Regions from separate parts of the Streptomyces sp. NPDC002896 genome, predicted to be linked through region 3. Evidence: riboswitches for the same ligand, from Rfam matches in the RefSeq annotation. Region 3 holds a riboswitch; each other region holds the start of a gene.
The links. Region 3 has a riboswitch for S-adenosylmethionine ahead of thrC (threonine synthase). Riboswitches for the same ligand answer to the same signal wherever they lie in the genome.

Region 1 (2,197 bases), on a different contig from region 3:
CCGCGAAGTGCGAGCTGTTCCACCCGTCGACGACGAATGAAAGAACACCCACCCGCGGGGCGTCGTCCCCGAACAGCGAGAGCACCCGCACCTCGGGCACCTCGGCGAGGCCTGCACGTACGGCCGAGATGAGCTGCTGCTCCCGCGCGACCAGGGCGTCGAACCCGGCCTCGGTGAGCGCCTTGCACGCCGAGGCGATCGCGTAGGCGCCGATGACGTTGGGCGAACCGGCCTCGTGGCGCGCGGCGGTGGTGTGCCACTCGACGTCGAGTCCACCGTCCGTGCGCCGTGCGACCTTGCGGCTGGCGCCGCCACCCGCCAGGTACGGCTCGGCGTCCTGCAGCCAGTCGGCACGGCCGGCGAGCACGCCGGAGCCGAACGGTGCGTACAGCTTGTGCCCGGAGAAGGCGACCCAGTCGACGTCCAACTCCCGTACGGACACAGGGTGGTGCGGTGCGAGCTGGGCGGCGTCCAGCACGATCCGCGCACCGTGCGCATGCGCGGCGGCGGCCAGCTCCCGTACAGGCCACAGCTCACCGGTCACGTTGGACGCCCCGGTGACGCAGACCAGCGCAGGCCCGTAAGGGTCCCGGTCGGCCAGGGCCCGCTCCAGCGTCCGCACAGCCTCTTCCGGCGTACGAGGCGCGTCGAGATACGTCACCCGCGCCTCGCGCCACGGCAGCAGGGACGCGTGGTGCTCGGTCTCGAAGACGAAGACCTGGCACCCCTCGGGCAGCGCGGCGGCCAGCAGATTGAGCGAGTCGGTGGTCGACCGGGTGAAGACCACCTGGTCCCCTTCCCGGCAGCCGAGGAACTCCTCGACGTCGTGACGCGCGTTCTCGAAGAGCTCCGTCGACAGCTGCGACAGGTACCCGGCGCCGCGGTGCACGCTGCCGTAGTACGGCGCGTACGCCGCCACGTCGTCCCAGACGCGCTGCAGGGCCGGGGCGCTCGCGGCGTAGTCGAGGGCGGCGTACGTGACCTCGCCGCCGGTGACGAGCGGGACGAGGACATCGCGCCCCAGAACGGGTAGGGCCCCGGAAATGTCACGGCAAACGGACTGGTCGGCGACAGCAGTGGAGACAGACATGGCGAACTCCCGTGAGAGCTAAGCGAATTGACTGCGCGAGCAGGCGTGACAGCTCAAGCGCAGAAAAGGGTGAAAGGTGAAAAGGGGTGTGCGAGAAGGGGCTTGGCGCCCTATCGCATTCGCTTGCTCACGAGACAGCTCCTCGAGGACCAGGACCCCAGGAACCTGACAAGGGGTCCGCGCTTGCCGCAGACCTCTCTGCCTGCGGCCAGGTCTTCACCCGGGGCACCCCGCCACGGACGGAGGGTTGCCGGACAGCGGGCCGGGGCCTAGTCGCTGTCGCTCATGACCTGCCGAGAACTATGCCAGATGATCGCGCCGGTGCAACTGCTGTCCGCATCGCGGACAGCAGTTGCACCGGGGGAACCGGCCACCGGCTGCAGGTGAGGGCACCCGCTCAGCCCGCGGCCAGGCGAACCTCGCTACGAGTTACTCGCCGCCACCCACCGCTCCAGCACCCGCCGAGCCGCCCCCGAGTCGATCGACTCCGCGGCCCGCTCCATCCCGGCACGGATCTGCTCCGCCAGCGCTCCCTCGCCCGGCGAGAAAGCGACCAGGGCCGCCGCCGAGTTGAGCAGCACGGCGTCCCGTACGGGCCCGGGCTCGCCGGCCAGCAGCCGGCGGGCCACGTCGGCGTTGTGGGACGCGTCGCCGCCCCGCAGCGCCTCCACCGGTACCAGCTCGATCCCGACGTCCCGCGGGTCGAAGCTCTCCTCGCGCACCGCCCCGTCCCGCACGACCCACACCCGCGAGGTGGAGGTCGTCGTCAGCTCGTCGAGCCCGTCGTCGCCGCGGAACACCAGCGCGGACGAGCCGCGCTCGGCCAGTACACCGGCCATGAGCCCCGCCATCCGGGTGTCGAAGCAGCCGATCGCGGAGGCGGTGACCCGGGCGGGGTTGGTCAGCGGGCCGAGGATGTTGAACGAGGTCGCGATCCCCAGATCCCGCCGGACCGCACCGACGAACCGCATCGCCGGGTGGAACTTGGCCGCGAAACAGAAGGTGATCCCGGCCTCGTCCACCACCTGCGCCACACGCTCGGGCGACATGTCCAGGTTGATGCCGAGCTTCTCCAGCACGTCGGACGAGCCGCTCGCCGAGGACGCC
Region 2 (2,197 bases), on a different contig from region 3:
GAGCAGCTCGCACAGGGCCATGAACTCGTGGGTGCCGAAGTGGTTGTTCTCCTCGACATTGCCCCAGTGGGTGTTGACCATCCTGGGACGCTGGTCCCGGGGGCCGATGCCGTCCTTCCAGTGGTACTCGTCGGCGAAACATCCGCCCGGCCAGCGCAGGTTGGGGATGTTCAGGGCTCGCAGGGCCTGTACGACGTCCAGCCGGATGCCGCCCTCGTTGGGGATCGGCGAGTCCTCCCCCACCCAGAAGCCGCCGTAGATGCAGCGGCCGAGATGCTCGGCGAAGTGGCCGTAGAGATGGCGGCTGATCTTCGGACCCTCGAGGTCGAGGTTGATGATCGCGGTGGCGTTGGACACGGAGTACTCCAGGTCGGCGTGGTGCGTGCGTGAGCTGTACGGGCTTCGGGTTGCCGGCCGGCGGGACCAGCGATGAGAGATCGGTACCTGCGGTGACCAGGCGGAGGAGGGAAACCGGTTGCCTGGGTTGTTTGTATCGATAAAAAAGCTGCCATCGTTGTTGCGCGAGTGTCAAGAGAGGTGCGCGAACAGGTTGGTCCTGGGACCACGGATCACATGGCGCACGCTCGTCGACGGGGATTGTCCGCTGCGCGTTGCGAGCGTTAGAGTCGCACGCGGTGACGAGTGTCAGCGTCAAGCCCTGGCTGGCTGACCGGCAACCCTCTGTCGCGGCGGGGTGCTCCAGGTGACGACCCGACAGGACCGAGTGTCCTGTAAGCGTGAGGCCCCACAGGGGCGGAACCGACGAGGTGGCGGGATGGACACAGGAGCGAGGCCCGGGCTGCATGCCGGTCCCGGTGTCCTGGAGTGCCCGCTGCATGTGTACCGCCGTCACGTCGATCTGGCCCGGGTGAGCAGCGCACTGTGTTGCCGCACCCGGTCGACGCGGCCGTAGCCGTAGCCGTAGCTGACGCCGTCGTCTGCCGGGGGATCCGTCCCCGTCCGACCTTCTCCGCTCGGCCCTGAGCATCCGCGCCCCCGCCCTCGCCCTGCATGCCCTTCTGACCATCCGTGTCCGACCATCCGTGTCCGACCATCCGTGTCCGACCATCCGTGCCCCATTCCGCAGGAGTACACATGACCGTCCAGGACTCCCCCACCGACATCGACACCTTCGCCGCCGAGTGGGAGGCATGGCACCACCGGCAGGAGTCGGCCCTCGCCCACGAGCACGGATTCCTCGCCATCACCGGCCTGCACTGGCTGGCCACCGACCCCCAGAGCTTCCCGGATGCGCCCGGCACCTGGTCGACGGGCGACGACGGCGTCACGGTCGTACTCGGCGAGGGCGAGGAACTCGTCGTCGACGGCACCGCGGTACACGGACGACACGCTTTCGGCGTCATCCCGGAACGCGGCGGCGTCAACGCCGTCTGGGGAGACGCGGTGATCGAGATCGCCAAGCGCGGCGGCCAGGACCTGATCCGGCCGCGGCACCCGCACCATCCACTGCGCACCGCGTTCACCGGGACCCCCGCGTATGCGCCGGACCCTCGCTGGGTGGTCACCGGCCGCTACACGCCCTTCGCCGAGCCGCGGCCGACCACCGTGGGCGCCGCAGTCGAAGGGCTGCAGCACGTCTACGACGCTCCCGGCCGGATCGACTTCCAGCTCGACGGCCGTGCGCTGAGCCTGACCGCGTTCAACGGGCGGACACCGGGCAGCCTCATGGTGCTGTTCACCGACGCGACCTCCGGCGTGACCACCTACGCGGCCAACCGCGCCCTGCAGATCGACGCCCCCGGCCCCGACGGCACCGTGGTGCTGGACTTCAACCGCGCCGCCAACCTGCCGTGCGCCTACACCGACTTCGCGACCTGCCCGCTGCCGCCCGCCGAGAACCGGCTCCCGGTCGCGATCGAGGCAGGCGAGAAGATTCCCCACGAGCGGCAGCCGATCGCGCAGTGAGCACCTCGCCCCTGCCCGGATCCGCTCGCTGTCGTTTCTGACCCGGGCACCGCGACCACCCTCCGTAGGGGACCGTTACCCTCGGTCCCCTCGGATCACCCCACGAGCCGGGCTTCAGCTCAGCTGTCGGCGAACCTCGGCGCCGCCATAGACTCGAAGGACAGGTTCGGGGACGCGGGCGCTGGGCGCTCGATGGCCGAAAGCTCGGGATCCGGAGCGGGGAGCGGGGGGATGGCCACCCCAGGAGGACGCGATGTTGCGGCAGACCAGA
Region 3 (2,197 bases):
TGGGCGCCTCCGGCGCGACCCCCCTCGCCCGCGGCGGTGCCGGACGAGAGCTCGGCGCCGAGCGGGCGGTCGTACATCGCCTTGACCAGGTCGACGCCGGGCTCGGTGAGCAGCGGGCCGACTATGCCGGAGACGAAGTCCGCGGAGAACTCCTTCAGGTCCGCGTCGACGAAGGCGACGATGTCGCCGCTGGTCACGAGCAGCGAACGCCACAGGACCTCGCCCTTGCCGGGGAGTGCCGGTATGCGCGGCAGGATCTCGTCGCGGTGGACGACGCGGGCGCCGGCCGCCGCCGCGACCTCGGCCGTACGGTCCGTCGAACCGGAATCGACCACGACGAGCTCGTCGACGAGTGGAACGGCCCGGGTCATCAGCTCCCGGCGGATCACCGCGACGATGTCGCCGACCGTCTTCTCCTCGTTGAGCGCGGGCAGCACGACGCTCACCGTCTGTCCGGTGGCGCGCTTCGCCGCGATCAGCTGACGGAGCGGACGGTCGGTCACCGACCAGGAGCGCGTGCTCAGCCAGCGCTCGACTTCATCCAGCACGTTCTGGTGCCCCCTCACTGGGACCACTGCCTGTGATCCATCTCGCGGTTCGGACGACTACCTCAACTGTCCTGGCCTTCGGTTACAGTCTTGAACAACGCGGATGACCATCGCATGTCGGGGGTCATGGCGCGAACAAACGCTCCGGGACCCGCACGGCCCGGCGCCATACCGCTCATCCAGAGGGGCAGAGGGACACGGCCCGTTGAAGCCCCGGCAACCCTCCAGCCGGTTCTCGTACCGATCGATGTTGATCATTTCCGCGAGGCCCCGGCTAGGGAAGGTGCCAAATCCGTCTCACGGCGAGATGCGTCGTGAGGAAGATGAGGAGAAAGGGCCTCGCCTCCATGGCTGCGCAGACTGTTGCCACCACCGACACGGACACCGCCGGAACCGACACCGCGAAGGCCGTCGACCTCGGCCCCGCCTCCGCGCTCTCCTGTCGCGAGTGCGGCGAGCGGTTCCCGCTCGGTCCGATCTTCGCCTGCGAAATCTGTTTCGGTCCGCTCGAAGTCGCATACGACCTGCCGACCGGTGACCCCGAGGGCCTGCGCAAGCAGATCGAGGCCGGCCCCGACAACATCTGGCGGTACGCACCGCTGCTGCCCGTCCCGGCGGACGTGGCCAGCAAGCCGAACCTGAACCCCGGCTGGACCAAGCTCGTCAAGGCCGACAACCTCGCCCGCGAACTCGGCGTCACCGGCGGTCTGTTCATCAAGGACGACTCCGGCAACCCGACGCACTCCTTCAAGGACCGCGTCGTCGCCCAGGCCCTCGAGGCCGCCCGCGCCTTCGGCTTCACCACGCTCTCCTGCTCCTCGACGGGCAACCTGGCCGGTGCCGTCGGCGCCGCCGCCGCCCGCGCCGGCTTCCGCTCCTGCGTGTTCATCCCGCACGACCTCGAGCAGGGCAAGGTCGTCATGGCCGCGGTCTACGGCGGCGATCTCGTCGGCATCGAGGGCAACTACGACGACGTCAACCGCTTCTGCTCCGAGCTCATCGGCGACCCGCTGGGCGAGGGCTGGGGCTTCGTCAACGTCAACCTCCGGCCGTACTACGGCGAGGGCTCCAAGACCCTCGCGTACGAGATCTGCGAGCAGCTCGGCTGGCAGATCCCGGACCAGCTGGTGATCCCGATCGCCTCCGGCTCCCAGCTCACGAAGATCGACAAGGGTCTGCAGGAGCTGATCAAGCTCGGTCTGGTCGAGGACAAGCCGTACAAGATCTTCGGTGCCCAGGCGGAGGGCTGCTCCCCGGTGTCGGCGGCCTTCAAGGCCGGGCACGACGTGGTGCGGCCGCAGAAGCCGAACACCATCGCCAAGTCCCTCGCCATCGGCAACCCGGCCGACGGCCCCTACGTCCTGGACATCGCCCGCCGCACGGGTGGCGCCGTCGAGGACGTCGACGACGAGCAGATCGTCGACGCGATCAAGCTGCTGGCCCGCACGGAGGGCATCTTCGCGGAGACGGCGGGCGGCGTGACCGTCGGCGTCACCCGCAAGCTGATCGAGAACGGCGTCCTGGACCCGTCGCTGACCACGGTCGTCCTCAACACGGGCGACGGCCTCAAGACGCTGGACGCGGTGGCCCCGACCAGCGGCCCCTCGGCCGTGATCAGGCCCTCTCTCGACGCGTTCCGCGACGCAGGC

Region 1: it holds a riboswitch for S-adenosylmethionine, as region 3 does, so the genes downstream of both, ABT009_RS21430 (aminotransferase class V-fold PLP-dependent enzyme) here and thrC (threonine synthase) in region 3, are expected to answer to the same signal.
Region 2: it holds a riboswitch for S-adenosylmethionine, as region 3 does, so the genes downstream of both, ABT009_RS34905 (DUF1684 domain-containing protein) here and thrC (threonine synthase) in region 3, are expected to answer to the same signal.

Annotation. Positions count from the first base shown of each region.
Region 1 covers NZ_JBEOVA010000010.1:387,354-389,550, forward strand. The annotation lists gene ABT009_RS21430 (aminotransferase class V-fold PLP-dependent enzyme) at 1-1,090, opposite strand, end outside; SAM riboswitch class IV at 1,265-1,381, opposite strand; gene trpD (anthranilate phosphoribosyltransferase) at 1,513-2,197, opposite strand, start outside.
Region 2 covers NZ_JBEOVA010000026.1:27,823-30,019, reverse strand. The annotation lists gene ABT009_RS34910 (alpha-N-arabinofuranosidase) at 1-357, opposite strand, end outside; SAM riboswitch class IV at 635-744, shown strand; gene ABT009_RS34905 (DUF1684 domain-containing protein) at 1,096-1,926, shown strand; gene ABT009_RS34900 (DUF899 family protein) at 2,180-2,197, shown strand, end outside.
Region 3 covers NZ_JBEOVA010000021.1:28,223-30,419, forward strand. The annotation lists gene ABT009_RS31445 (glucosyl-3-phosphoglycerate synthase) at 1-548, opposite strand, end outside; SAM riboswitch class I at 721-878, shown strand; gene thrC (threonine synthase) at 872-2,197, shown strand, end outside.